Regions from separate parts of the Paenibacillus ottowii genome, predicted to be linked through region 2. Evidence: a T-box and tRNA genes for the amino acid it is inferred to sense, from the RefSeq annotation. Region 2 holds a T-box; the other holds one or more tRNA genes.
What was found. A T-box is a leader RNA that pairs with one kind of tRNA and senses whether it is charged. The one in region 2 lies ahead of tyrS (tyrosine--tRNA ligase), so its partner is inferred to be a tRNA-Tyr.
Positions count from the first base shown of each region.

Region 1 (15,274 bases), 2.4 Mb from region 2:
TGTGCCCATTTTCTACAAGTTTGCTTGCTGTGGGTAGATTTAGCTGATCAGCTAACTGTGCCGCCATCTCTGCCGGATCTTCATGATTAGGAATCCAGTCTCCTTGCCATTTTACAACCAGCTTCTCCAGTGTACCCGGGGTTTGATCCGAGATGTTTAACAACGAGCTTAAAGCTGTTTCTGCCTCACGGGAGTCATTGCTGTTTGTCTGAAGAGTTCCATAACGCCATCCAGCCAGTACCAACACCGTTCCTACTACCAAAATCGCAATCATTCCCTTTTTAATCATCCCTACTTTTAACATGGCCATTCCTCCCCCTCCATAACCACTAGGTCCCCACATACTGTATTGAAATGCTTTCTTTTTTAGCTCGATTCAAATCTATGAATCTATCAATAGTATGTCCGTTGTCAGAGGTTTTATACGTAGAGGTAGTCAGCACAACCTTTCAAAAATATTCGTCTGCTCACTGGGTGTTCGACCATACATCGAAGACACTGTAAGAATAAACTATGATCACAACGCATCTTACACCAAAAGAGGTGAAATCATGTTTCCCATTTATCCAATAAATGAAGCCAGTGTGGCACCTCATGGCGGACGGATGGTCTGTGCCGTTATGCGTGATGGTACACGACACATCGGCATCTTAAGTGGGTGTAGCAAAGGCAAGCTGATGTTGAACGGATATCCTTCCTCCTTTCCTGGTAGTCTCTATGCTGCCGGAAACTACAGTAACAAAGCTAAACAAAAAGCTAAAAAAATCTCCTCTAAAAAGAAACAAAGGAATTCTAAAAACAAAGCTCGCTCTTCTGCCAAGCTAAGTTCCTTTAATAAACCACCGGACGAACTTCTAAATCCATACTTTCCCAATAACGTAGGTGCATTTGACTCATATGGAAATGGAGGTTATGGAAACGGGGGGTATGGAAACGGCAGAGCAGGCTATCGCGGCAGATATGGATATGGATACGGAGCAGGGCTTGCATTAGATCTGGCTTTAATCGCCTTTTTATTCCTCCTAATCTAATGATGTTACGGAATAACAAAAAACCGGAGGACTATACATCGTCTCCGGTTCTTTGTATTCGTCATTCTACAGTCTACTCTGCTAAGCCGTTTTTATAGGCATAGATTGCCGCCTGTGTGCGATCTTCCACTCCTAATTTGGCGAGAAGGTTCGTGACGTGAAATTTTACGGTCTTAATCCCGATAATCAGTTCATCGGCGATATCCTGGTTGGACTTCCCTTGTGCCAATAAGCGAAGAACCTCCATCTCACGGTCTGTTAGCTCCGTATGTGCGGGCGCTTCAGCCTGTGGCTGGCGAAACCGATTCATCATCTTAGAGGCCACCTGCGACTCTAATACGGACTGCCCGCGTGCAGCTGCACGGATCGCATCCGCGATCTCGGAAGCACGAGACGTTTTGAGCAAATAGCTGAATGCACCTGCCTCAATGACCGGATACATCTTCTCATCATCCAGATAACTCGTAAGCACAATCACCTTCGTCTCTGGAAGCAGGCGTGTCACTTGACGTGTTGTCTCGATGCCATCCATGCCATCCATGACCAAATCCATTAAAATCACATTAGGCTTGTATTCTGAAGCTAATCGTATGCCTTCTTCTCCGCTTCCGGCCTCGCCGACCACTTCAATCCCTTCTTCCGTACCCAGCACTGCTGCAAGCCCAATCCGTACCATTTCATGGTCGTCTACCAACAGTACGCTAATCGGTAATTCCGTTTCCATGATCATCGTTCCTTCCGCTTTCATCATAAATAACTGGCACAGACACCTCGATCCGTGTCCCTTTTCCTGGAGCCGTTATATACTGAATAGCTCCCCCAATTTCACTGACCCGCTCCTGCATTGTAGATAATCCATAGGATGTCTGCTTTTTCTCATCCATCTCAAAACCGATACCATTATCGCGAATGGTCAGCCTGATAGAATCCGGGCGTTGTACAATACGAATTTCCATACGAGTTGCTTTGGCATGACGCAATGTATTAGACATCGCTTCCTGAACAATGCGAAACAAGTGATTCTCAATGCCTTTAACCAACTGTACTCCGCTTTCCATCTCAAAATCAATCTCCATTGGTACCTTTGCCTGTAATTCCTGTACCAAATCGCGCAAACCCTGCTCAAGCCGTTTCCCTTCCAAATAGACAGGTCGTAAATGAAGTAGTAACGCCCGCATTTCGGATTGTGCCACGGAAGACATTTCTTCAATTAATGCAACTTGACGCTGCGCTTTATCAAAATCCTTGTCCAGTGTCCTGCCCACTGCCGTTGCTGTCATGGAAATAGCAAACAATTGCTGCGATACGGCGTCATGCAACTCTCTGGCCAGCCGTTGCCGTTCCTCCACGATCGCAGTCATCCTCGCCTGTTCTGCCAACTGAGCATTATCCGTAGATAAACGTTGTAAAGACGTAACTTGCTCCTGCCATTTACGCCCGATCCGTTCCAACTGCTCTCCTAGTCTACCCAGCTCATCATGTCCCAAGGGTGGCAACTCACGGGCAGGAGTTCCCTTTTCCCACATCAGCAACGTCTCTCTCAGCATTTCCAGCCTGGTTTTAAAGCGATAGCTTTCATAAAATCCGTACATTGCCCCTGTGCCAATCAACACCAGTATAACGGCGCCTGCTACTTTCAGTATCATCCCCCAGGTTGGGAACGACTTCACATATCCATATGTATACAGCATATAAAAAACAACTACGCCCACAACAACACACAGGAGGATACCTTCACCCATACTGCGGGTTACCATGTTGGACGTTTTCTTGTGATTCATCCCGGTTCCTCCTGATTCAATAAAATCGAATGCGGACATCGCCCGCCAAGTACGAAACGACAAACTTCACTTTATATTCACTCTGCTCAAAATGAGGAGACTTCCACACCAGTCGATTGAGCATCCCCGCCTCATGATCCCGGTCAAACTGAATTTGCCCGAACAATACGAACATCTCTACCTCTACACCGTAATTATCCGGCAGCGTGATGTCAATGTCACCGAAGATCCCCTGTAAAAATACGACGGGCTCACGTTCCTCTGGAAGAGCCAGCGTCAAGTCGGCATCCACATCACCAACCACATGCCATATGCTTGTACTGCGCAAGCTCCACGGCACTTCATCCCATTTATGATTGGATATGAAATTGTGTTTGAATATGGAGCTTTGACCTTTATGCAGCTTCCTGGAACGTGAATAGAACACAGCCAGCGAAGCCAAGGTGATCACCACAAACAAGAACAAATGATCCAGCACCAGCAGACCGGCACCAATTGCAAGCATCGTATAGCCCTTTTTGATTTTGGAATTGCGAATCTTATATATTCCTGCCAACATTAGGATCAGTGCAACCACAGAGAGGAACCCAATCCACTGACCGAATAAAATGATAATCCCGATGCCAATCCCTGCCAGTGCCAAGGCCGATTTTTTTCTCTCCATGCTGCACCCCCTTTTTTGTTTATACAGGAAGGAAAAGCCATAGTGGCGTAATATATCGCCATATGGCTTCCTGAACCATACAGATTGAGCACTATGATTGATCAGTGTCCATCTATACAGCATATCATAATGTTTGAGTTCCGAGTAGTTAGTCCTTCTTAATATCTACAGGTTTTGCACCTGCCTGAATTTTAGACTTCAACTGTTGAAGCTGCTCATCCACTTTAAATTGTTTTTCGGCCTCTGCGGGATTAACATAAGTCTCTCCTGGTGCTTGACGATAAGGGGCACGCAGTACGTCAGCTTCTGCCTCCATTTGCATGATTTTTTCCTCCATACGGTGGAAGCCCAGCGAAGCAGACCCGCTTTCAATCGTGTGCAAGCTATTGATTTGCGACATTTGCTTTTTGGCTTTTGCCATTTGAGCACGGGATACCAGCTCATTACGCTTATTGCGCATTTTGTAGAATTCATCCTTCATTCCGTGAAGCTGCTGTACCAGTTCTTTGGCTTGGAGCTCGGCTTGAGTGTGCAAGTCGCGGTATTCATCCTGCTTTTGCACAAAATAAATCTTCTCGCCCAGCAGCTTGCGAGCTACTTCTTCCTGGCCATTTCGCAATGCAGATTCGGCCTGTTTTTCGCGCTCATTGGATACACGTACAGCCTCTTCCAAGCGCTGCTTCATGCGACGCTCATTTGCCATTTGCTTGGCGACTGTTACCTCAGCTTCGTGAATTTCTGCCTCCATATCGCGCAAGTACTGATTTAACATGATAATCGGATCTTCCACTTTATCCAACATTTCATTCACCGATGCTCTTGTCATATTCTTCATTCTTTTAAAGATTCCCATTATTTACGTTCTCCCTTCTCGAATTGCTCTACTTTTTTACGTAACTCTTCCAGTTCCTTTTTCATTGCTTTTTTCTCGATATCTTCCATCATGGAATCCAGATCACTGTTGTGCCCTGTATTAAATTTGGATGAATAGCGGGCATCCTGACCAAACGCGTTCGAGTTGCCGTATGCGCCGCCTTGATTGTAACCATTTCCTTGTCCATACTGTGTTCTAGTACTACTACCGCCATAATAGCGTGGATCTTGATGGGTGTAGGGACCGCTATCTGGACCAAATCCCCCATCGTAAGGAGATCTTGGCTCCTTGGAAATAACTAACGCAGCAATTACATAAATCATAAATGTGGTGCCTGCTGTAATAAAGAAACTGATCACAACCAGAATACGTATCCAAGTTGAGTCCATTCCTGTTGCGTCAGAAAGACCGCCACATACTCCAGTTAATACTCTATCCCGGCTTGATCGGTAAATTCGGGTCATAATTAACTTACTCCTTCCCGTTGTTGTTCAGCTTACTCTTCAGTCTCGCCCACTCTTGTTCGAGCAGCGATCCACCGCTGTGAGCATCCCTCGTATACTCCTCACCCCGGCGCAAATCTCGCAGACTCATTGTTTCTGCTTCCATATCAGCTACCCGGTCTTCCAAGCGGTTGAACATTCGGGGAACATTTCGTCCGCCGTATGTACCTGCCCGTTCGTTCATTTGCTGCTGGAGTCTCAACGTTTGTACACGTGCAGCATAATATTGACGCTTACTGTGAACTGTCTCGTATTCTGTCTTTAATGTATCCAGCTGCTGCTCCAATTCACGTAAGGATTCACGGCTCTGCTCCCACAGTTCTCTATACTGCTCTTCTTTTTCTGCATACAGCATTTTTTCCTGAAGGGCTAGCTTTGCAACGTGTTCTTCATCTGCTTTCAAGGCCAGAAGCGCTTGTTCCTCCCGTTTGGCCTGCATGGACAATGCATGATCCAACTGCTGCTTCATTTGTCTTGTATGCACTGCATACTGCTGATGAAGCTTTTCCGCCTCGGCGATTTCCTGGCGGGTATTATATAGGAACTGGTCAATGAGTTGGACCGGATCTTGACTTTGTTCCAAATGCTCATTGAAGGTTGCTACCGTAATATCACGCATTCTTCGAAAAACACTCATTGGCGTCTACTCCTTTCACAATTTCGTATTTTCATCATTTCATACTCTTTGCTTTCGTACATTTTTCTGTTTCCTCAAACTGTCCCAATTAGTAGCGTCTTCTACGGTCACTCAGCATGGATACACCAAAAATGATTAACCCGATTGCCAGCAGTGGTCCAATCAGCCAGGACAGCTTGCCCAGTAAAATTAGTACCCCGAGCACAAGCACGATCCAGCCGAAGAGTGCATTTCCTCTTTTCACACCGTAGTACCCCAGCATAATCATGGCTATCGGAATTAAGTAACCAATCAGATGTCCTACAAAGTGACCGAAAAACGGAGTAAACTTACCGAGCAGCATAATCGAACCCAACACGATCAGTACAATGGCTAACCCATTTCCTTTGTTAACTCTCATTATTTCTCACCGCCTTTCACTGTGTCTTGCTTATGTTCTTATTGTACGCTGACCTAGCGTTTGGCAAAACGGACCCCAGACGGTTTTTAAACCTAGACCTAAGTCGGGGGTGAATATAGACCTGCGGCTAACCGCTTCTACGTTGCTCTGCTGTATGGGCTATCGAGTGTTGTTCACCCGCTTGCTTGGAACGTAGTGAAAGGACGAGACAAGCTAGTAACGCTATAGCTGCAACCATATAAGGCAGATTAATATGAACATCGAACAACAGTCCTGCAATTAATGGTCCAATCACATTACCCAAGCTGGTATAGGATGAGTTCATGCCTGCCACAAAGCCTTGCTCATCTCCGGCCTGCCGCGATAGAGAAGTACTTACTGCCGGGCGAAGAATATCCATAGCCAGAAAAATGATGAAGGTCGTCAGCATAATCATCACGTACTGTTCGGCAAATAAAGTTAGAAAAATAAACAGTCCTCCGATAGCCAAGCAAAGGTGAATTACTTTTTTCTCACCAAAACGGTTAATGATCCATCCAAATATAGTCGCTTGGACAACTGCTCCCAAAATAGAGCCTGTCGTTATAATGATGGCGATATCCATCGGTGTAAAACCATATTTATGATCAACAAACAGTCCAAATACCGTTTCAAAATTCGCCAACCCAAAAGCAACAACAAATACAATGAGCAAGCCCATGAAATACGGAGATTGATAGGACTTTGCAAATTGCTGTAAAAGGTTTTCTTTTTGACGCGGAAGTTCTCTATTGTACTGTTGTTTTTCCTTGCTTAAAGACTCAGGCAGCACGAGCAGAGACAAAATAGCCGCTATTCCTGCAGCTCCTGTCGCTGCAAAGAAAGGAATACGTATTCCATAGGCGGCTAGCAAACCGCCAATTCCTGGTCCGATGATGAAGCCTGTGTTAATTGCTGCATTGATCATCCCCATCCCCTTGCCTCTTTCCTCAAATGAGGTCACATCAGCGACGTAGGCCATTATAGAAGGAGTGAGCAACGCTGCTCCTACCCCGCCCAAGATTCGCGCAACAAATAAGGTAGGAACAGAACTCGCTAGTCCAAAAACAAGCTCTGATAGCATGAAGATGATCATTCCAGAAACAATCAACTTTTTACGTCCATAACGGTCAGACAATTTTCCAGATAAGGGTGATAATAAAAGCTGCGTCAGCGCAAAAGCTGCAACCATCAGTCCCATTGAAGAACCGTTCATCCCTAGCTCGCTTATAAATTTCGGTAACACGGGAACAACCAATCCAATCCCCATAAATGCTAAAAAAATGTTAAGCATCAATAACAGCATTGCTCCCCGATTCCTTGTCAGAATAGACATGTTTCCACCCTTCCTTTTCAAGAACATTTTATTTATCCTTTGTAAATTTTCAGTATCCCAACTTCAAAAACAAAAAAACTTAAATTGTTTTTTTAGTTTTCTTATAAAAAAAGCCCTCCTTTTATAGGCATATATTATTAGACTACTTTTGCTTCTCGACTAACCCAAATAACAATATATCTACAATGGAATAAGTAGCTTCCTCTACCGTCACACTGTTATCCAGAAAGAACCGCTGATCAAGCGTCAGATTCACTGAATCAATAATCAGCTTCATGATCAAAGCTTCATTTTTGTTCACGATAATTCCTTCTCGGATACCTTCCTGAATTAATGTTCTAATTGGAGACCAATCATTTAAATCTGCATTTACCTTTTTCCATTGCTCAGGATAATACTTTTTCATCTGATCCAATATTCTCAAATCATAAAACTTATAGTACAACGGCATAACTCTAATCGATTGTTTTATTTTTTCTAACAAAGATAATTCATTATCTTGGATAATTTGCTCCGTTTTTCGAATCATATCATCATTGGTACGCTCAATAAGCGTCTCCAAAATAAGCGTCTTAGACGAAAAATTCTCATACAACGTCCGCTTACTGATAGCCAGTCTTTTCGCAAGATCATCCATCGTAAATTTCAAGCCATTCTCATGAACTTCCTCTACAAAAGCTTCCAAAATTCTTTCTTGCATATGCATTCCTCATTTCTTTTACACTTAATAAACTATAATTGTTTTTCTAGTACCACTATCCTACAATAACATCAAAGTCTCAGTCAAATATCTATTTAGAAAAGAAACTATACGAAGTTCCTATCTTCCATTAATCTGGCAGCAGATTAGCTTTGTTGTCAAAATCGAGAATGCAAATAGTAAAAAGGATGATAAAATGCTTTAAAGCACTTTATCATCCTTTTGTATATACCGGCGAGAGGACTCGAACCTCCACGGTTTCCCACTCGATACCGAAATAAATCTCGATAATGCCTTGTTTAATGAAGTAAAAAAAGCGCTGCTCGTCGAATTCGACCCGCAAGATAATCTGTCGATGTACTTTGGTATTGAGCAGCGGGATCAACTTCCGTAGCTATGGTCTGCGACAGGACTAACTCAGTTGCTCAGTATCAAGGAATTTAGAATACTTGTACAACTTCTTTAATATCATCAATTTCCTCAAGAATTGCGCGCTCAATAGCAACCTTTAACGTAATCGTAGCACTTGGGCAACCATTGCAAGCTCCCAAAAATCTTAATTTTGCTATACCGTTCTCAACTTCGACCAGTTCAGCATCTCCACCGTCACGCAGTAAGAAAGGACGTAGTTTGAGAAGAACTTCCGATACTTCATCGAATAAAACTCCATTTTCATCCATTATGTCAACTCCTCCCATTGTTTTACCAACCGTCATTCAGACCTTTTTTCATCCTAGATCGTCTGAGTGATCCTTTGCTTTTTGCCTAAGAGTAACCTCTTGATCCGAAAGTTCCCTTATAAGCGTATGAATAGAGTCTAAAGGTATCATCACACCACAACTTGCGCTCAATCCTGACAGCATATGAAGGCAGAACTGAAGTTTTCGTATCTCTCGAGTAATTTGAGCTAGTTCTGAATCGTCCGAATTATTTTTCTTCATTACTAGCACCTCTTTAAAGAATGATAAAGGTTCGATCTATTAAATTAATGAATCAACCGATGCTTCCTTCCATCTCAAATTGAATCAACCGATTCATTTCAACGGCATATTCCATTGGCAATTCTTTGGTAAACGGTTCAATAAAGCCCATTACAATCATTTGTGTAGCATCTTGTTCTGTAAGCCCGCGGCTCATTAAGTAAAACAATTGTTCCTCGGACACTTTGGATACTGTTGCCTCGTGCTCCAAAGTAATCTGATCGTTTTTAATTTCATTGTACGGAATCGTATCTGATGTTGACATGTTGTCTAATATCAACGTATCGCACTTAATATTGGACTTGGACCCTGCGGAATCGCGGCTGAAGCTGGACAACCCTCGGTAGTTTACTTTTCCGCCCTGCTTGCTTATGGATTTGGATATAATCGTAGAAGTTGTCTCGGGAGCAAGGTGAATTACCTTCGCGCCAGCATCTTGATGCTGATCTTTACCGGCTACGGCAATAGACAGGATGGACCCCTTGGCTCCCCGTCCTTTCAATAATACTGCCGGATACTTCATTGTTACCTTGGAGCCGATGTTGCCGTCCACCCATTCCATTGTGGCATTTTCTTCTGCCACAGCCCTTTGGGTTACCAAGTTGTAGATATTAGGAGCCCAATTCTGAATGGTCGTGTAACGGACACGGGAATCTTTTCGGCAAATAATTTCAATAACTCCACTATGCAGAGAACTGGAACTATAAATAGGTGCTGTACATCCTTCAACATAATGGACAAAGCTGCCCTCTTCGGCAATAATTAATGTCCGCTCGAATTGACCCATATTTTCAGAATTAATACGGAAATAACCTTGTATAGGAACCTCGCACTGAACACCCTTCGGAATGTATACAAAGCTACCGCCTGACCAAACCGCACTATTAAGCGCCGCAAATTTATTGTCGGCGGGAGGGATGATCGTCCCAAAATGTTGCTTAAACACTTCGGGGTATTGCTTTAATGCACTATCCGTATCAAGGAAAATAACGCCCTGATCCTCCAGTTCTTTCCGCATGCTGTGATAAACTACTTCCGACTCATATTGAGCGGATACGCCCGCCAGGAACTTTTGCTCCGCTTCAGGGATTCCCAGCTTGTCAAAGGTTGCTTTGATCTCGGAAGGAACCTCCTCCCAGGTCTTTCCCTGTTTTTCAGAAGGGCGAACGTAATACTGGATGTCATCAAGATTTAGCCCAGTCAAATCCGCTCCCCATTCAGGCATCGGCATTTTGTAGAATTGCTTCAAAGCTTTCAACCGAAAATTGAGCATCCACTCCGGCTCTTCCTTGATCCGGGATATTTCCCGGACAATCTCTTCCGTCAGACCTTTTCCAGATTGAAAAATAGACTGGTGCTTGTCGCGAAACCCATATTTATATTCGCCCATATCTGGTGCTTTTTTAGCCATTAGTATCACTCCTTTTTAACCTTTCAAGATTCATTTTGATTTGCTATGATCTACCGAGCTTGCTTTCCACTAAATCTTTTAGGCGACTGCGAACACCTTCCAGCGGGATCTCCGAAATGACAGGAGCGAGAAATCCGAAAATAACAAGATGTTCGGCTTCACTTCGTGATATCCCGCGCGACATCAGATAATAGATTTGCTCTGCATTTACTTGCCCCACGGATGCAGCATGACCCGCGGTTACATCATCCTCATCTATCAGCAGGATCGGATTGGCATCACCGCGAGCTTTAGGACTTAGCATAAGCACACGTTCTGTTTGCTGACCATCACAATGGGTTGCACCTTTTTCAATCTTTGTAATGCCGTTGATAATGGACGTAGCTTCTTCAAGCATGACTGCACGCGTAATCATCTGGCTTCCCGAGCTTCTGCCAAAATGCTGAGCTTGAGTTGTATAGCTCGATTTTTGATTGCCCGTGCCAATAGCAATCACCTTATTGTCGGAGACTGCCCCGTTGCCTTGTAGCAAAGTCTTGGTATCGCTGGCGGTATAACCATTGTTCATCTCACCGATAATCCATTCCACACCCCCATCAGCAAGAACGACCGCCCGTCGCTGGGTGAAATCTGTTGTAGTTGCAGCAAGCTGATGAACCGAAGCTACTTGCACCTTTGAGCCCGCCCCCGCGAAGACCTCCGTCACACCGTTATGCAATACCTTGACATCATCACCACTCGATACACAATTATCCACATAAGTGATCTTGCTGTTGCTCCCTACCACAATTAAGACATGAGGAGCAAAACACACACCGCTTGTATCGTTAAGAAAGATCGCTTGAATAGGTGCTTCAACCTCTACACCGTCTGGGACATATAGAAAAACGCCACCACTCCATAAGGCACTGTGTGCAGCAGATAAACGATGTTCTTCTGGCTTTACTGCCTGAAAGAGATAACGTTGAACCAGCTCCTCATGCTCTTTTGCCGCAGTATGCAGATCCGTTAAAATGACTCCCTGGGCGGCTAAGCTCTCGGACAATTTCGTATACACTACATCCGAGTTGGACTGAACGATTAGTCCGCCTTTCACCGGAGAAGCAACCAAACCTCGAACAACCTCCGGCGCTTCCTCCAAACTAGACCACGCATTCTCAGCTTTGTAATCTCCACTTTCGTAGATATCCCATTTTTCAAGATTGATTTTCTCCACTTTAGGCAACTCCAGCGTCCCTGCCAGTTCGAGTGCGTGAACGCGGCGTTCAATCAGCCAACGAGGTTCATCCTTAGCCCTTGACCATGCGCGTAAATCGTCCACATTCATTGAAACTCTAGCTTGTATATCCATGTGCTGTTCCTCCTCTCCGGCTTTTAGGCTTCACTTACCGTCTCATCCGTAATCCCAAGTTCCTCCTTCACCCAATCGTACCCTTCAGCCTCCAAACGGTGGGCAAGCTCCGGACCGCCAGATTTAACTATCCGGCCTTGCATCATGACATGCACAAAATCCGGGGTAATATAATTCAACAGTCGTTGATAATGGGTGATGATTAAAAAGCCTCTATCCGGGCTGCACATCTCATTTACGCCATTGGCCACAATACGCAGTGCATCAATATCAAGCCCTGAGTCCACTTCATCCAGAATCACAAACTTGGGTTCAAGCAGCATCATTTGCAAAATCTCATTCCGCTTTTTTTCACCGCCAGAGAATCCCTCATTCAAATAACGATGCATAAATTCCGGGTTCATCTCCAGCCCCTTCATTTTTCTCTCCATTTCACGGATAAAACAGATTAAGGATATCTCATCACCTTCTTCACGCCGTGCATTGATGGCAGTTCTGAGAAAATCCGAGTTGGTCACGCCAGCAATTTCACTTGGGTATTGCATAGCGAGGAACAAGCCTGCCTGAGCACGCTCATCCACCTCCATCTCCAGAAGGTCTTCATTGTCCAATGTCACCTTACCGCCAGTAACCTCATATTTGGGATGGCCCATTAAAGCTGAAGCCAATGTACTTTTTCCCGTCCCATTAGGCCCCATAATCGCATGAATCTCTCCGCCATGAATCTCCAGTGTGAGCCCTTTTAAAATTTCTTTCCCTTCAATCTTGGATCTTAATTCCTCAATCTTTAATGTCGTCATTTATCGTAAACTTCCCTTCGGTGTATTCTTCGGCACGCGCCACCAAATCACTCATAAATTTTGCAATAGTCTGCAGCTCAGCCTCTGAATAGGATTCAATGAATTGGTAAAACCTTTCTTCTTTTTCTTTGTGCAGTTCTTTATGCAAATGATAAACGTGTCTTCCCTTATCCGTTAAACTAAAGTAAACCTCCTTACGATTGCTGTTCAGTTGACTTCTCATAATGAAGCCCATTTCCAGCAGCTTTGCACTAATTTTAGTAATGCTAGCTTTGGACAACCCCATCTTCTCCACAATCCCGGTATGATTTATCGGTTCATAATCACCAATGCAATCAATAACGTGTACACTAGTAATATTGTTGGAGAGCATGTCAATCTGGTACTTTCTAGCCTGTTGCCGAAACGAGTTAATTTCTTGTTCAGTATACAGCTCATTCAGATGTAGCATTTTAATATATTGCTCGTAAAGATGACCTTTAAAATGATTTTGAAACTCCAATTTCCCAATCTCCCCTCTCTTGTAATAGTTGCAGATCAAGTTCAGTGTCACCATTAGATTATATTTTGTTCACTAGTAAACAAAATCATATTAACACAATTGATATTGATAATCAATATCAATTGTGTTAAATGTGACGCAATTTTGGAGGCGCTGTTCATGAATTTGTTGCCATTGTCATCGGCAAACCAAGAAAAGAGCCGAAATCTTGCTTCAGGAAGCCAGGAAATTTATCATATGGAAGGACAAGCACTCGCGGTTGAAAACGAAGATATGCTGTAAGAGTAAAAGCGGCTACTCCATCCGGTAATAGCAAAAGTCTGTTCGCAGACTTTATGCTTCAATCGCTTATCTTCTGACAATTCTTATTGTCTTGAATACCTGGAGTATATTTATGTAGATGTATTAGGGGTAAGCATGAAAGAAGTTCAGGAATGGTTAGGCCACAGCGATTATGCAACAACGGCAAATATTTATTCGCATTTGGAATACAACTCAAAGGTGTCTTCAGCTCAAGCAATGAGTGGGGTACTAAAGTTCAAATAAAAAAAGCTCATTAGAGAATGTCTCTAATGAACTCTTTTAGTTAATACCGGCGAGAGGACTCGAACCTCCACGGTTTCCCACTCGATTTTGAGTCGAGCGCGTCTGCCATTCCGCCACGCCGGCATATTTAATTATGGAGGCGCCACCCAGATTTGAACTGGGGAATAAAGCTTTTGCAGAGCTTTGCCTTACCACTTGGCTATGGCGCCAGAGTATAAAAAGCGGACGACGGGAATCGAACCCGCGACCCTCGCCTTGGCAAGGCGATGCTCTACCGCTGAGCCACGTCCGCATAAGATGGCTGGGGATATAGGATTTGAACCTATGCATGACGGAGTCAAAGTCCGTTGCCTTACCGCTTGGCTAATCCCCAATAAGAAAGGGCGGCCGATGGGGCTTGAACCCACGAATGCCGGAGTCACAGTCCGGTGCGTTAACCACTTCGCCACGACCGCCACAGGAAAAGAAGTAATTGGCAGGGGCAGCAGGAATTGAACCCACACCAACGGTTTTGGAGACCGTTGTTCTACCTTTAAACTATGCCCCTATAAAACTGGTGGAGGATGATGGATTCGAACCACCGAACCCGTAAGGGAGCAGATTTACAGTCTGATGCGTTTGGCCACTTCGCTAATCCTCCAAAATGGTGCCGGCGAGAGGACTTGAACCCCCAACCTACTGATTACAAGTCAGTTGCTCTACCAGTTGAGCTACACCGGCATATTAAGTTAAAATGGCGGAACTGACGGGATTCGAACCCGCGATCTCCTGCGTGACAGGCAGGCATGTTAGGCCTCTACACCACAGTTCCAGAGGCATTTCCAATAGGAAACTAATTGCGGGGGCAGGATTTGAACCTACGACCTTCGGGTTATGAGCCCGACGAGCTACCGAACTGCTCCACCCCGCGTTATTATATATGGTGGAGGCTGAGGGGATCGAACCCCCGACCCTCTGCTTGTAAGGCAGATGCTCTCCCAGCTGAGCTAAGCCTCCATACTACTATGACCCGTAGGGGATTCGAACCCCTGTTACCTCCGTGAAAGGGAGGTGTCTTAACCCCTTGACCAACGGGCCATATTTATTTTATAAGAGCTGGCGGAGAGAGAGGGATTCGAACCCTCGAGACGCTTTTGGCGCCTACACGATTTCCAATCGTGCTCCTTCGGCCAACTCGGACACCTCTCCATATGGCTCCCCGAACAGGACTCGAACCTGTGACAACTCGATTAACAGTCGAGTGCTCTACCAACTGAGCTATCAGGGAATATTGGTGGAGCCAAGGGGGATCGAACCCCTGACCTCCTGCGTGCAAGGCAGGCGCTCTCCCAGCTGAGCTATAGCCCCATCTTAAAGATAAGAATTGAAATTTTGAATATGTAGAGGTTAGCCTTATAGGCGAAAAAAAATCCCCAGATAAGGGGGTTATGCTTGGCGGCGTCCTACTCTCCCAGGACCCTGCGGTCCAAGTACCATCGGCGCTGGAGGGCTTAACGGTCGTGTTCGGGATGGGTACGTGTGGAACCCCTCCGCTATCGCCACCAAACATGTATTTGATTTGCAAATACTTTACTCAGGAACAGCATCGCCAAATGCTGTGTGTTCGCTTGCCTCATATAAGCTACTCGAACTTATATGATGCCATGCTTCCACCCTGAAAACTGGATCCGAAACTTCCTTGCGCTTTATCTTAGGATAAGCCCTCGACCGATTAGTATTGGTCAGCTCCATGCATTACTG
Region 1 is NZ_CP191577.1:4,408,147-4,423,420, forward strand. Features, by position in the region: gene ACQQ6X_RS20510 (YwmB family TATA-box binding protein) at 1-304, opposite strand, end outside; gene ACQQ6X_RS20515 (hypothetical protein) at 552-1,031, shown strand; gene ACQQ6X_RS20520 (response regulator) at 1,105-1,755, opposite strand; gene ACQQ6X_RS20525 (sensor histidine kinase) at 1,733-2,812, opposite strand; gene liaF (cell wall-active antibiotics response protein LiaF) at 2,829-3,476, opposite strand; gene ACQQ6X_RS20535 (PspA/IM30 family protein) at 3,625-4,329, opposite strand; gene ACQQ6X_RS20540 (PspC domain-containing protein) at 4,329-4,814, opposite strand; gene ACQQ6X_RS20545 (PspA/IM30 family protein) at 4,822-5,490, opposite strand; gene ACQQ6X_RS20550 (LiaF transmembrane domain-containing protein) at 5,579-5,890, opposite strand; gene ACQQ6X_RS20555 (MFS transporter) at 6,018-7,244, opposite strand; gene ACQQ6X_RS20560 (TetR/AcrR family transcriptional regulator) at 7,387-7,944, opposite strand; gene ACQQ6X_RS20565 (NifU family protein) at 8,385-8,624, opposite strand; gene sufB (Fe-S cluster assembly protein SufB) at 8,938-10,335, opposite strand; gene sufD (Fe-S cluster assembly protein SufD) at 10,379-11,686, opposite strand; gene sufC (Fe-S cluster assembly ATPase SufC) at 11,710-12,486, opposite strand; gene ACQQ6X_RS20585 (MarR family transcriptional regulator) at 12,467-12,988, opposite strand; gene ACQQ6X_RS20590 (hypothetical protein) at 13,148-13,270, shown strand; tRNA gene ACQQ6X_RS20595 (tRNA-Leu) at 13,579-13,657, opposite strand; tRNA gene ACQQ6X_RS20600 (tRNA-Cys) at 13,669-13,743, opposite strand; tRNA gene ACQQ6X_RS20605 (tRNA-Gly) at 13,755-13,826, opposite strand; tRNA gene ACQQ6X_RS20610 (tRNA-Gln) at 13,833-13,907, opposite strand; tRNA gene ACQQ6X_RS20615 (tRNA-His) at 13,917-13,989, opposite strand; tRNA gene ACQQ6X_RS20620 (tRNA-Trp) at 14,008-14,081, opposite strand; tRNA gene ACQQ6X_RS20625 (tRNA-Tyr) at 14,089-14,174, opposite strand; tRNA gene ACQQ6X_RS20630 (tRNA-Thr) at 14,179-14,254, opposite strand; tRNA gene ACQQ6X_RS20635 (tRNA-Asp) at 14,269-14,345, opposite strand; tRNA gene ACQQ6X_RS20640 (tRNA-Met) at 14,371-14,444, opposite strand; tRNA gene ACQQ6X_RS20645 (tRNA-Val) at 14,455-14,530, opposite strand; tRNA gene ACQQ6X_RS20650 (tRNA-Glu) at 14,540-14,611, opposite strand; tRNA gene ACQQ6X_RS20655 (tRNA-Ser) at 14,631-14,722, opposite strand; tRNA gene ACQQ6X_RS20660 (tRNA-Asn) at 14,726-14,801, opposite strand; tRNA gene ACQQ6X_RS20665 (tRNA-Ala) at 14,806-14,881, opposite strand; rRNA gene rrf (5S ribosomal RNA) at 14,964-15,080, opposite strand.
Region 1: it has a tRNA-Tyr gene. The T-box ahead of tyrS (tyrosine--tRNA ligase) is inferred to sense a tRNA for this amino acid. The anticodon was not compared.

Region 2 (15,274 bases):
AACAGATATCGTTATTTCAAGTTTTCAGGATTTAACGGCTCCAGCTCAGGCAGCACAAAAATGCCATCCTTACGGATCAAAACATCATCAAAATAAATTTCACCGCCACCATATTCCGGACGCTGAATCAATACCAAATCCCAATGAATTGAAGAGCGGTTACCATTATCCGCGGTTTCATAAGCTTGACCTGGTGTAAAATGCAAGCTGCCAGCAATTTTCTCATCAAACAGGATGTCCTTCATGGGATGTAAAATGTGCGGGTTAAACCCGATAGCAAACTCGCCAATGTAGCGTGCTCCCTCATCAGAATCGAGAATATCATTTAACCGCTTGGTATCGTTGCTTGTCGCTTCCACGATTTTACCATTTTCAAAACGGAATTTAACATTCTCGAAGGTAATTCCATTATACAGAGTTTGTGCATTATAGCTAATGGTTCCATTAACTGAATCGCGTACAGGCGCAGTGTAAACCTCGCCATCCGGAATATTGCATTGACCCGAACACTTAACGGCTCCGATTTGCTTGATCGAGAAGCTCAGGTCTGTACCTGGACCACTAATTCGTACTTTGTCTGTCCGGTTCATCAGGTCTGCCAATGCATCTTGAGCTCTGTCCATTTTCGCGTAATCCAGATTACATACATCGAAATAAAAATCTTCGAATGCCTCAGTGCTGATGTTGGCCAATTGAGCCATACTATCATTTGGATAACGCAGCACTACCCATTTTGTGTGTTTCACACGTTGTTCGCTATGTACCGCATGCTGATAAATGGAATTATACATTTTCATTTTATCTTCCGGTACGTCTGACAGATCATTTACATTTTCGCCAGCACGAATTCCGATGTAACAATGCATTTGCTTCATCCGGTTGAGGTCAATTTCAGCCCAAGTCTCCAGCATTTCCTTTGTCGCATTGCGAAGCATAGCGCTTTGTACCTTACGGTCTGTAAGCTGAACAAAAACATTTCCGCCTTTTTTACCAACCTCATGAATAATGGCGTTAAGCAAGTCACGTTCTGTGCCAATCATTTCGATCAATACATTTTCTCCAGGCTGCACTTCAACAGAGTAACCTACCAGATTTTCTGCCAGCTTAAGTATTCTAGGATCCTTCATGTAGTGTCTCTCCTTCTTTATTCCACTCTTTTTTGAACAACGGTTAATTCGAATTCCATTGTATCACGCCCGCTCCGTTACTTGTAGTCCTCAAAAACAACTCTAGTGATCAGAGCCTCTTGATGCAACTCTTCACTCGTAACCTGTCGGGAAATCCGGCATTCGGATGACAGCTTTAAGGGTAAACCTGTTTGACGATCTATAGTTAAATGGTATACAGCCTGCACACTGGAATGCTCCAACTGGTTGTTCATATCCTCACAACTCTGCTTCCATACTTGGCTCAGCTTTTGTTGCAGTTCTCGGTTTGTTTCTGTATGCTGCATTTTTAATATCCCGATTTGAGGATTTATTGTATTCATTTCTTCCATTAAACGCTCCTTCAACCAACGCTTTGCCGAGGCAGGTTCTGGTTCAATCCTCACCACCCAAGTTCCACGGGCAGCTCCCTTTTCCATACGAATGCTCTTATTCAGTGTGTTTAATTCCTCAAGCTCCTGAATCGGATTGAAGCGATTCAACAACCCATTTTGAGCCATAGGAGCATCCCCAGATGTCAGCACAATCCATTTTCCCTTTTGACGAAGAAACCGTTCATGTGTAACACCAGACTCGGACTTATCTTTTTTCAGGGCTACATAGTCGCCTTGCTTACGGAAAGCCTCGGCCGATCCCCACTGCATGATCATTTCATCGTGATTTTGTAGCTTCCCGCGATATTTAAATTGTTTAGTCGTAGGCAGACCACCGTCAGCTCTAATTCCAGTTTGTCCTGTAAACGTTACCTTCTCCTTGCCAGCCATTCCTGCAACAGCTCTTCTAAAAATCTGCTCAGGAGTAGATTGTCGATCTAGTGCACAACCGCTTAACACACATACGATTAGAAACACACAGCAACCTCGCATAACCCATTGCTTTCTCCAACGCATACTATCATCCGTCCTATCCTAAACATGACTATACATCATGAGTAAAATGTTCTGTTCAGACCATTCCTGTAATAGCTACGTTTAGGATTACCTGTCTACAATCGGTTATGCAAGACAAAAAGAGAACATTCCTTAAGGAATATTCTCTACATATCGTCTGTATGATCAATAACTATTCGATTACGCCCTTCATTTTTCGCTTCATACAAGGCCATATCAGCTCTATAAAATAAAGATTCGATACTGATCTGCTCGTCCAGCCAGTTCCATTCGGCAATCCCGCAAGAAACAGTCACCTGAGGATCCGTTTCATGCTGCACACGGCAACGTATTATTTCTGCATACTCCAATGCCTGCTGAACCCCCAGCTGCGGCAGGTAAATAGCAAGCTCCTCTCCACCCCATCTGGCACATACATCCTCATCTCGGGTCGCTGAACGAACAATATTGCTGACGCTTTTTAAAATTTCGTCACCCGTCTGATGGCCATACGTATCATTCACCTGCTTGAATTGATCAATATCCACCAAAATAAGAGAGCCACAGAAATCCTTTTCCTGATGTTCCTGAATGATGCGGTCTACATAATGACGTACATACAAACCTGTTAACATGTCCATATTCGCCAGACGCCGCACCTCCGCATGCAGCATAGCATTGGTTACAGCCAGCCCGATATGAGGAGCTAGCATTTGCAGCATCTTGTAATTATCGTAAGAAAAAAAGTGTGGAAGCTTACTCGACAATAATATAACTCCTCTAGGGGTGCCCCTGTTCTTCATAGGCACTGCCATCAAAGACTGAGAACCCGTCGTATCCATAAACCGAGAGGATATCTTCCCATCCTTTCTATAATCTGACACAATGACGGGTTCTCCTGTTTTGCTTATCAATCCAGCAAATCCACCTTCACGAGGGTAACTCTCCAGCTTTAAACTTTCCACATTGCTTGACATAACCTTAAAGCAGCTTTCATCCTGATCCAATTGCACAATACAACAAAAGTCGGCCATGAACATTTTTAATAACTCCTGCACGGCAAACTCAAATATTTCATTTAATTTTAGGCTCTGATTTAAACGCTGAACCAGTTCATTAATGAGCCGCAATTCATGGATCAGTACATTCGATTGCTCCAACAGCTTTGCATTTTCAAATGCGGTGCCAGCTGTATCTGCCATCATTGCAATCAGCTCTACATCCACTTTTTCCATACTATCCGCACCTGCCGGAAGAATCATATGGAAAACACCGTATACGCCCTGCTTGCCACGTAACGGGATACCAATTTCAGTTATTTCATCATGTGGACCGGCAGGCTCACTCACAGCCATTTGCCCTTTCATAAATGCACGGACACATACATCCTCGTCTCGTTCATGCAGCAACAAAGGCTTGACCTGAGGATTTCGGCTGTGACGATCCTGACTCATATACAACGTAATATCCACATGGGGAAACAAATAGGCGATGCTTCCAAATACTTCATCTAGCACGCCTTCCACATCAATCTTGTCATGCATCCGTTTTACAATTTGAAATAAAATAGAGCGGCGTCTACCTTCACGTTCGCTCCGATTCTGCATGCCTAGGATATCTTCCATAAATATATACTCAAACTTCGAGTAAAAACAGGATCTAAAATGCAAAGAAGCCACTAACAATGCGTCCTGATTTGAGACAGAATGTTGAGCAGTCCGTGTAAAACGAAGAGCAGCAAAGGGCTCTCTCTTGTAATTGCGGCATAGTATGGGGACCATATATACAAATGCAAGGCTCCCATCTCGAAGTGTACGCTGGCTCACCTCCATCTCTCTAGATATGCAACAACGCTCGACCAATTCTAAATCTTCGTCATCATCCTCTTCCCTACCAGCAACCCGAACACCTGTAAAATTAAAAACAGCTGTACATTCTTCGCTGATCCAGGATATACCATTGCTCTGCTGTAACCAATTCCGATATCCTTGGACGAGAAGCTGATTAATATAGGGGTAATCATAGGGTGTCATATCCATGTTCTGGAGCCAGGCAAAAGACGTATATCCTTTATCATCAAACAGCGGAGCACCGCTAGCCTGAACTGTTTTACTGTCAAGCGTTTGCTGATCCGTTGTTGAAAATTCCGACATATTAAGGCGCTCCTTCACAGCAAAATTAGCTGTACCAAGACAGCGGCTATACACCACTATAGCTCATAATATGATCTATTTTACTCTCAACTTTAGAAATTTGCATCCATTTTTCAGAAATTCGTCCCACTTTTTTAGTTCTAAAGCCCTATCGACAAATTTTGACGTTTTCATTCTTTTTCTCTTCTTGACATTGACCCACTATTACATATAATATATATTATTGAAAAAGACTGTACGGCAGAACTATCTACTGTGCGGATCTTAAATTTTGGGCGTAACAGTTTGTGTCACCCTCATCTTATTTGTTGCTGACAGGACAGCGGCTGAACTTTTCTGTCAGTAGTGCGTCTTACCTTACTCGGTAGCGCCGAACAAATTGGAGCGCAAAGAGAGCCCCAACTCAAATTTTAATTATGAAGGAGTTAACTCTATAATGGCACGTTACACTGGTCCTAAATTTAAATTGAGCCGTCGTCTCGGTATTTCCCTGAGCGGCACAGGTAAAGAATTGAAACGCCCTTTCCCTCCGGGACAACATGGTGCAAACCAACGGAGAAAAATCAGTAACTACGGTATGCAGCTTCAAGAAAAACAAAAGCTGCGCCACATGTACGGTTTGGGTGAAAAACAATTCCGTACTCTGTTCAACAAAGCTCAACACATGCACGGTATCGCTGGTGAAAACTTTATGTTCTTGCTGGAAAGCCGCCTGGACAACCTTGTATTCCGTCTTGGCTTTGCTAATTCCCGTGCAGGCGCACGTCAATTGGTAGCTCATGGTCACGTTACTGTGAACGGCAAAAAAGTTGACATCGCTTCTTACCAAGTAAGCCCTGGCGACGTGATCGGTCTTCGTGAAAGAAGTCGTTCCCTGTCTTCCATCAAAGAAGCTTTGGAAAACCGTAACCACTTGGTAGCTTACCTGGAGTACAACGACGCAGCTCTGGAAGGTAAATACATCCGTTTGCCTGAGCGTGCAGAATTGTCCCAAGATATCGATGAAAAACAAATCGTCGAATTCTACAACCGCTAATCCTTGGATTAGCACTGAAAAGCACCCGAATACATTCGGGTGCTTTTTTATATCTCCCTCACCATCATGCCTGAGGGTTTACTCAATGGGGATAAATACCTTCATACTCAAATGATCAGGATAGGAATTCATGACGTCCGTAATTTCAAAGTCAGGCCCTTCCCTCCGTTCAAAATTAGAATTAGGAAGCCATGTGCCGTAGATGAAGTCTCGTATATTTTGAACACGTCCATTTGAACCTGAAGCGTCAAACTCAGCATACTTGCCTGCTGGAATCTCCATATATATGAAGCCCTCTTCCAGTTCTTCCGACTCTTTTTCAACTGCCTCACCCACCACAAATGAAAAAGCACCGTTGTCTTCAAATCGGCAGGCAATCCCATAGGACATTCCCGGTGCGATTTTATTCGGAATACACATGAAATATTCATTTGCCCCAAAGTGTTCATAAAATCCTGGAATTTCTTTATAGTGCTGCTCATTATTCAAATTTGTTTTATATTCATATCCTACAATTTTAGTCGCTTCGAGTTGCAGTATCACAGGCTTGTTCACATCTAATTCCCCCGTTATATTTTTTTGATAATCCAGAAAATTGATTTTGCTTTGGCCAGAAAGCTCAATATCACAGTTACGATATTTCCCAGGGGTAATCCCAAAACTTTTTTCAAAAGCACGGGTAAAAGCTTCTTGTGAGTTGTACTGATACTCAATAGCAATGTCCAATACCTTGTGATTGGATTGCTTTAGCCGTTTAGCCGCTTCAGACAACCTTCTCCTTCTTATATACTGTTGAACTGTAAAACCCGAAATGGCCTGAAAAACCCGTTGAAAATGAAAAGCTGAAAAGTAGGCTTGTGAAGCAATTTCCGTAATTTTTAAATCTTCCCGAAGATTCAATTCGATAAACTCAATCGCACACTGAATGCGTTTAAAATAGTCCATATAATCCTTCCCTGTACTTGTATTTATCTAGCCTACACCTAACATTGGGCAACCCACATATTCATTATGTAAAACTCTTTACCTACTTGTTTGATTATTTGTGCTAAGTTTACCATGGCTTTTCACTTGGTAGAAATAAAAAAAGCAGCACTGAGATACGAAATCAATCTCAACGCTGCTTTTAAATGTATTTTAATTATCCGAGCTTGATTTTAGCAAATTTCCGTTTACCTACCTGTACAATGTCGCCTTCCTGCGGCTTGTATGCTTCGTTCACATCGGTCCACTTCTCTTCGTTAATTTTGACCGAACCCTGCTGAATACTGCGCTTGGCCTCACCGTTAGATGCTGCAAAGCCTAGATGAGTCAGCAACTGGATTACACGAATGCCGCCTTCATCCAACTGATCTGCTGTTAGAGTGAATTCTTCAATATCATCAGGAAGCGCGCGTTGTTGGAATACAGTCACAAAATGCTGCTTGGCTGCTTCCGCCGCCTCTTCACCGTGGTACATGCGCACCAATGTTCCGGCCAGCTTCATTTTGGCATCACGCGGATGTACTGAACCCTCCTTAACACCTTTCGCCAGTTCTGCCAGTTCCTCATTGGTAATATCCGTTGCAAGTTCAAAATATTTCAGCATGAGCTCGTCAGGAACAGACATGGATTTACCGTAAATTTCATTTGGCTCCTCATCCACACCAATGTAGTTCCCCAAACTTTTACTCATCTTTTGAACGCCATCAAGACCTTCAAGCAGTGGTAACGTAATAGTCGCCTGCGGCTCCACTCCGTATTCTTTTTGCAGCGTTCTACCCATCAGCAGATTAAACTTCTGATCTGTCCCCCCCAACTCTATATCGCTTTGGAGAGCCACAGAGTCCATGCCCTGCATCAGCGGGTAAAAGAACTCATGAATGCTGATCGGCAAGCCGTTTTGGTACCGTTTGGTAAAATCATCTCGTTCCAACATACGGGCAACCGTTACTTTGGCAGACAGGGTTACCACATCCGCAAAAGACATCGGTCCTAACCACTCGGAATTGTAGTATACCTTTGTCTTTTCAGGATCGAGGATCTTAAAAATTTGCTCCTTGTACGTTTGTGCGTTGCGCTGAACATCTTCCTCAGTCAGTTGCTTGCGGGTCTCCGATTTACCTGTCGGATCACCAATTCTGCCTGTAAAATCCCCGATAATCAACTGCACTTGATGACCTAATTCCTGGAACTGGCGCAGTTTGTGCATAACAACTGTATGTCCGATGTGGATGTCGGGCGCTGACGGATCCAGACCGAGTTTAATTTTAAGCGGCTCGCCGCTAACAACCGATTTGATCACCTTACGCTTCAGCTCATCCTCAGGTACAATTTCCGCTACTCCACGGCGGATCACCTCTAGCTGTCGTTCTACCTCTGCCTGTTGCTCAGGCTTCAATTCTTCCCATTTCATCCTGAATTCCCCCTAAATTTTATCCAAAAATTACTATTAAACAAACCAAAAAGCCCCTTTCATCCCAAGGGACGAGAAGGAGCTGCTCGCGTTACCACCCTAATTAAAGAAACGTATGCCAAAATACAGACGCTTCTTTCACTTCATTCTAATAACGGGTCTACACCCGGTACCGGATTACTATAGGCAGCTTCGCAAACCTGCAAAAGCTTTCCATTCATCCAGACAGCTCCAGACGGTAATTCAAAGGTGGGACGCTACCGATTTGCACCACCCATCGGCTCTCTGTACAACGTGATTCCGCCTTCTACTGAAGTCTTTCTCTGCTTTTCACGATATTTACTTTGACCTATTTATAACACACTGTTTTTGTGTAGTCAACGACACCAAAAGACAGGCTTTTTAGCATATGGGTTCATTTTGTAATTTTATGCTATAATAATGGCTGTTATAAAGGAGGAAGACTTAATGGTTGAAGAAAAAAACAATGTATCAGAGCCAAAGCCTTCCCGCTTACGGAGAACCATGCGAAGGCTCGGCCGTGTCATAAAGTGGGTCGTCATCATCGGTTTTATGGGAGCACTATTTGCAGGAGGAACCGCCGCCGGCTATGTTGCTTCTATTGTAAAAAACGAGCCCGTGCGTTCCAGATCTATGATTCTACAGGAAGTAGATAAGAATGCCATTACAGGCTTCGCTTATTTCAATGATGGCTCTCCTATCGGGCAGCTCCGAACCGAGGAAGATCGAAGACCTGTTACGTTTAAGGAGATTCCTCAACTCGTCATTGACGCAGTCATTGCCATTGAAGATAACCATTTTTACGAGCATAAAGGTGTCGATTTGTCAGGAACACTGCGTGCTGTGAAGCAAAAGGCACTCCATGAATCCGTACAAACTGGAGGGAGTACGCTTACCCAGCAGCTTGCGCGTCGTGTCTTTTTGAATCTTGATCGCACAGATGACCGCAAGGTCAAAGAAATTTTGCTATCTCTGCGCCTTGAGCGCTTCCTGAGCAAGCAGCAAATTATTACGGCCTATCTCAATAAGGTACCTTTTGGTAACGGATCAAGCGGTTACAACGTCTTTGGTATTAAAGCAGCGGCCAAAGGTATTTTTAATGAGAATGATTTGAACAAGCTTAATGTAGCCCAAGCTGCCTATCTGGCAGGTCTACCGCAGCTCCCTTCTTCTTATTCTGCTTTTAACGGTAAAGGCGAGTTTAATGAAGCTGGCTTTAAAAGAGCGATCAACCGCCAGCACCTAGTTCTCAGCCGAATGCTGGAGGAGAACAAAATCAATAAAGCCCAATATGATGAAGCAATGGCTTTTGATATCCAAAAATCTCTTGCCCCACGTACGGTTAAGGCTTATAACACCTATCCATATCTTATGATGGAAACAGAGCGGCAAGCTGCGCAGGCACTTATGTCTGTCACCAATCCGAGTCAAGCAGCTAATGCCAGTGCAGCTACCAAAACCAAAGATGATAACGACATGCTCAAAGAAGCGGAACAGCAGCTTCGCACAGGCGGCTATATGGTATATACCACCATTGACAAGAGCGTGTACACATCCATGCGTCAAATCGCAGAAAATAAGGACAACTTCTCTGCTACAAGCAAAACCAAGGGTGACGAGCAAGCGGCCGCCATTCTAATTCAGCATAAAACAGGCGCCATTCTCGGTATGATGGAAGGCCGTGACTTCCAAAAGGAGCAAATGAACTATGCTACCCAGATGGTACGCCAGCCGGGTTCAGCCATGAAACCGATTGCTGCTTATCTGCCTGCTTTGGACAGCGGACTCGTACAGCCTGGTACGATTGTGGATGATGCTCCTATTATTTTGAAGGATGGCAGTCATGGGTATCACATCCCGAAAAATGCCAACAACCGCTATCAAGGATTGGTCACAGCCCGTTATGCACTGAATCAATCGCTAAATACGATAGCACTCAAGCTGTTTAACGAAAAGGTAGGGATCAGTAAAGCCTGGGCTTTTGCTAAAAAACTGGGTATTACCACCTTGGAACCAAGTGATAACAACGCCCAAACAGGGGTACTTGGCGGCTTAGCTCATGGGGTAACCGTTGAGGAGCTCACCAATGCATATGGAGCCATTCCAAATGGCGGTGTGTTTAATGATGCCTATATGATCGAAAAGATCGTAGATTCACAGGGCAATATTGTATATAAGCATCAGCCTAACCCTGTGCAGGCCTTCACACCACAAACCGCCTACCTGATGACGGATATGTTGCGTACAGCCGTATCGGAAGGCACAGGCAAACTGGTGAAGCGTAACTTTAACCAATCTGGCAAGATTCCAATTGCCGGAAAAACAGGCACTACGCAATCCTACACCGATGTTTGGTTTGAGGGTTTCACGCCTGACGTTACGCTGGGAGTGTGGGTTGGTTACAAGCAACCTGTCAATAAGCTTGAAACGAAAGCACAAAAAGAGCGGGCTCGCCGTCTGTGGGCTCTAATCATGAATGAAGTAACGGCTAAAGATTCTCAGTTGTTCCAAACAGACAGCTTCAAGCGACCTGACGGTATTGTAAGCCGTACAGCCTCCGCTTATGGTTCAGACATTTATAACAGTAAATATCTACCCAAAAACAGTGAAAATGGTGTTACCCGTGCGAAATACATTACCTATCAAGGTGTAAATTACATTCCACGTGATGGTACGCCAGATGATATGTTGTATGAACGGACTGTTAGAAAACGGGAAAAACCGATCTCAGAGTTGATTAAAGAGCTTCAGCAAGCCTTTACAGTGATGAAACGACATAACTCGTTGTCTTACTACCTGCCTCAAGATGCAGATAAAGAAGCTCCTACTCAGATTGACCCACGCAAGGACGATGGAGCAGCTCCTAACGCTCCTTCTAGTGTCAGCGTAAGTTATAGTGACGGCAAGGCGATAATCAGCTTTAGCCCCAGCGGAAATAGCGATGTTGTAGGTTACCGTCTGTATCGTTCCACAGATGGGGGCAGCTTCCAACGGCTTGGCAAGGTTGTCATGGCTGACGACTCCAAGGTTTTCTCTGATAGCCCTGGGGGAAGCAGCGCAAGCTACTATGTGACCGCCGTTGATGTGGGAGGACATGAGTCTGGACCAAGCAGCAAAGCAGACACAGCGCCTGTAGTACCCCCTGCGAATTCTGAGTCACCAGACGCTCCGGGCGTGGGAGATGGAACAGAGGTGCAGCCTACGGAAGTTCCTACTGCTCCTGGTCAGCCCCAAGCTAAAGCCGCAGGCAAGTCTGTAGCGCTCCAATGGAGTGCAGGAAAGCCCGCGGACGCTATAACAGGCTATAACGTATATTACAGTGAAAGCGGTGCGGAGCCTTTTAAAAACATAGGCTCTACCGCATCTACCAGCTTTGAGTATAAAGCGGGCAGCAAGCCCAAAGGCTGGTTCCGTGTTACTTCCATAAATGCCATAGGGGAATCGGCTCCTTCTGGAGCGGTTCGCCCATAATAATGGAAGACAAAAGCAGGAAACGATACTTTGGGTGAAGATGAATGAAATTCCCCTAATAAAAAGGGAGTCTCCATAGCTATAATGGCTATAGAGACTCCCTTTTTATTGCAAACATGCAGTAATTCAATCCTCAATAGTAGACAAGTCACCTGTAGGCAGGTTAAGTTCCCAGGCTTTCAGCACACGTCTCATAATTTTACCGGAACGGGTTTTGGGTAACTTTTCTTTAAACTCAATTTCACGCGGAGCAGCATGAGCAGACAGCCCTTCCTTGACGAAACGGTAAATATCCTGTTGTAACGCTTCCGACGCTGTATAGCCGTCACGCAGGGCGACAAAAGCTTTAATGATCTCTCCTCGTACAGTGTCTGGTTTCCCAATGACTCCAGCTTCGGCTATAGCAGGATGCTCCAGGAGCTTGCTTTCGACCTCAAAAGGACCGATGCGCTCTCCGGAGGAGTTGATGACATCATCAATTCTTCCCTGAAACCAGAAGTATCCATCCTCATCCATGTAAGCCGAATCGCCGGATACATACCAATCGGGAAAACGGAAATATTCCTGGAACTTGTCTGGATTGTTCCATATACGGTTCATCATGGATGGCCATGGTGTACGAATCGCCAAATGTCCCATCCTATTAGGAGGCAGCACCTGGCCTCTGTCGTCCAAAATAGCTGCCTGAATACCTGGGAGTGGCTTTCCCATCGAGCCCGGCTTAATCGGCAGCTCTGGGTAATTACAGATCAACTGTCCTCCTGTCTCCGTCATCCACCAAGTATCATGGATACGCTGTCCGTAGACTTGCCACCCCCATCTCACCACTTCGGGATTAAGTGGCTCCCCAACGGATAATACATGCCGCAAGCTGCTGAGATCATAATTGGCAACAACCTGCTCCCCTGCGCTCATCAGCATCCGAAACGCCGTAGGAGCACTATACCAAATCGTCACTTCGTGACGTTCAATCGTACGATACCAGTCCTCTGGGCTGAAACGGCCTCCACGAATGACATTCGTCGCTCCATTTAACCAAGGAGCAAAAATGCCATATGACGTTCCCGTAACCCAGCCAGGATCAGCAGTACACCAATACACATCATCTTCCCGCAGATCCAGCACCATTTTCCCTGTATAATAATGCTGAATCATTGCATTTTGCACATGATATACGCCTTTGGGCTTGCCCGTTGAGCCTGATGTATAGTGAATAATTAATCCATCTTCACGACTCAACCATTCGGGTTCAAGCTCTTCTGAGGACATAAGCATTTCCGTTTCAAAGTCAATAATCCCCTGTTCCCGTTCGTCCATGTTACCAACCACAAAAATATGCCGCAACTCAGGAAGCTCCTCACGTTTTACCCGTGAAAGAAGCGCAGGTGTGGTTACTAATGCCACCGCTCCGCTATCCTGCAAGCGATCCTTAACCGCCGTCTCCATAAACGCCTCAAATAATGGACCGACAACAGCCCCTACCTTTAAAACACCTAGCATACTAATGACCAGCTCAGGTGAACGCGGCATAAATATAAACACACGCTCTCCTTTACCAATACCGTATTTGCGCAGCACATTTCCGAACCTGTTGGAGCTGGCACGGAGCTGAGAAAAAGTATAGGTTTCATGACGGTTTGCGTCACAATACAAAAGTGCTGCTTTCTCTCCCCGACCTTCCTCAACATGTCGGTCAATCGCTTCATGTGCCATATTCACTTTGCCTGTTTCATACCACGTAAAATGACGTTCTACATCTTCCCACTGAAAGTTGTTGTAAGCTTGTTCATAAGGGCCCATGTTGGATGTGGGAACTACAGCCTGGAGCTCATCGATCTTCATGCATTCAGCCTCCTCACAATAGAATAATGAGAATTACACAGGACAAAATAGCGCTTACATAATTAATGATGCCAATGATCACCTTTAATTTGTGGATTGATTTAAAAGCACTTAATTGTGAACATTTCGTGTCTAAATCAGTATATCATAGTTTAGGATGTGACGACCATCCTTTTCATTTATTTGTTTTTTTGTTATAAGTAGGGGGTATGAAGAGCTACTGACGGCAAACAAGGAGGTCGCACACATGCAGCATTTAAAACTGTACCACTCGGACACACTGGATCATAACGGACAAACCATTCATGTAGAAGGACCGGTATCCGCTGATCGACTGCGGTCATTTCAAATGCATACGCAATTGGACGCCTTTCGTAAACCCAAAGAGCAATTCAACGCGCTAGTGGAAATTTCAGAACTGCCAGAAGGCAGAATCATCATTGCTCATGATGGAGAAACTCTTCTGGGATACGTGACTTTTCACTATCCAGATGAGATGGAACGCTGGTCAGAAGCTGGTATGAAGGATTTATTAGAACTCGGAGCTGTCGAGGTAGCCGATGACTACCGAGGGCTGGGCCTGGGCAGCCGAATGATTCGGATTGCCTTTGAGGACGGCCAGCTCGAATCCTATATTATTTTTACGACCGAATACTATTGGCATTGGGATTTAAAAGGCAGCGGTCTTTCCGTATGGGAATACCGCCGCATGATGGAACGCCTGATGAAAACCGTAAATATGGTATGGTACGCTACGGATGATCCTGAAATATGCTCACATCCGGCGAACTGCCTGATGGTAAGAATGGGAGACGATGTACCCCTCGAATCAAGAGAACAGTTTGACCGTATCCGGTTTGTCCGAAGATTCATGTATTAAAAAATCATATCATTAGTCCAAATGCTTGAGCATGAACTCCACAATACGGTGCGAACGATGCGAAGCTTCTACCGTAAACTCAGTATAATTTACGTGAGCTGATCCATCAGCCTTATCTGACATAGATCGTAGGACCACATAAGGCACAGCGTTCATATGAGCTGTCTGAGCTACTGCGGCGCCCTCCATTTCGGTACAAGCACCGTTCATTTCGTGATGTAATGCTGTTACTATCTCACGATTTGCGACAAATTGATCGCCGGAAAGTACTTTTCCGACTATATAGCGATCACCAAACGATTTGCAGGCTTGTTCAGCCAGGCGGACTAGAGCGGGATCGGCCGCGAACTCGGAGGTATCTTGATAAGGAATGACCCCTCTGGCATAACCCAAAGGCGTTACATCCATGTCATGCTGCATACATGTTGATGAGATGACAATGTCCCCAATGTTTAAATCGGGGTGCACTGCCCCTGCCACTCCAGTGAATATAATTTGTTCTACGCCAAAATGATCAATCAGGATTTGTGTTGTTACTGCAGCATTAACTTTGCCCACACCAGACTTGCAGACGACTACCCTATGCCCGTGAATTATTCCGGTAGTGTAGGTGATCCCCGCCTTGGTCGTCTTGTTTGCTTCCGTCATCGCTAAGAGCAGCAACTCAATTTCTTCATCCATTGCACCCATTAATCCATAAAGTCGGCTCATTACGTTTCCCTCGTTTCTTAGTTTGATGATGATAGCACAAGAAGCTATGTATCCACGAAAAAAGCTCCGTCAAAGGAGCTTTCATCGATGGTGTATCCTATTTGGCACTATACCTAGTCTAAATAATTAACTGATAACCGTAAAATGGTTTCATGCGGCAAAATAACGCGAGAGTTCTCCACGTTTTCCTTTTTCATCAGCTTGGTTAACAAACGCATCGCTACCGCACCCAAATCGTACATCGGTTGCGCGACAGTTGTCAGCTGAGGACGAACCATGGAGGCCATACGAATATTGTCAACACTGATGACCGAAAAATCGTCAGGTACTTTCAGTCCCTCATCCTGAATGCTATGAATCGCACCAATGGCCATTTCATCCGTAGCGGCAAAAATAGCAGTTGGTTTCTTCTTCAGACCGAGGAAGTATTTCATAGCTTCAACACCGGATTCATAACGATAGTTCCCGATTCGCACGAGATCTTCCTGATAATCAATTCCAGCTGTTTCCAACGCTCTCTTGTAGCCTTGGAAACGTGCATAGCCATTTGCAGGGTCTTGAAGCGTGCCACTGATCATTGCGATTTGACGGTGTCCATGGCGGATCAACGTGTTAACTGCATCAAACGCAGCGGCTTCATGGTCAATATCAACCGAAGGATAGCTACCTTTTTCATCACTCGTTGCACATAAAACAATAGGGACAGCAGCTGTATGAAATGCCTGAATAT
Region 2 is NZ_CP191577.1:1,225,846-1,241,119, forward strand. Features, by position in the region: gene ACQQ6X_RS05775 (aminopeptidase) at 12-1,127, opposite strand; gene ACQQ6X_RS05780 (hypothetical protein) at 1,205-2,032, opposite strand; gene ACQQ6X_RS05785 (sensor domain-containing diguanylate cyclase) at 2,203-4,188, opposite strand; gene rpsD (30S ribosomal protein S4) at 4,625-5,224, shown strand; gene ACQQ6X_RS05795 (AraC family transcriptional regulator) at 5,303-6,169, opposite strand; gene tyrS (tyrosine--tRNA ligase) at 6,366-7,619, opposite strand; T-box leader at 7,684-7,952, opposite strand; gene ACQQ6X_RS05805 (transglycosylase domain-containing protein) at 8,088-11,111, shown strand; gene acsA (acetate--CoA ligase) at 11,238-12,953, opposite strand; gene ACQQ6X_RS05815 (GNAT family N-acetyltransferase) at 13,201-13,833, shown strand; gene ACQQ6X_RS05820 (5'-methylthioadenosine/adenosylhomocysteine nucleosidase) at 13,846-14,544, opposite strand; gene ccpA (catabolite control protein A) at 14,658-15,274, opposite strand, start outside.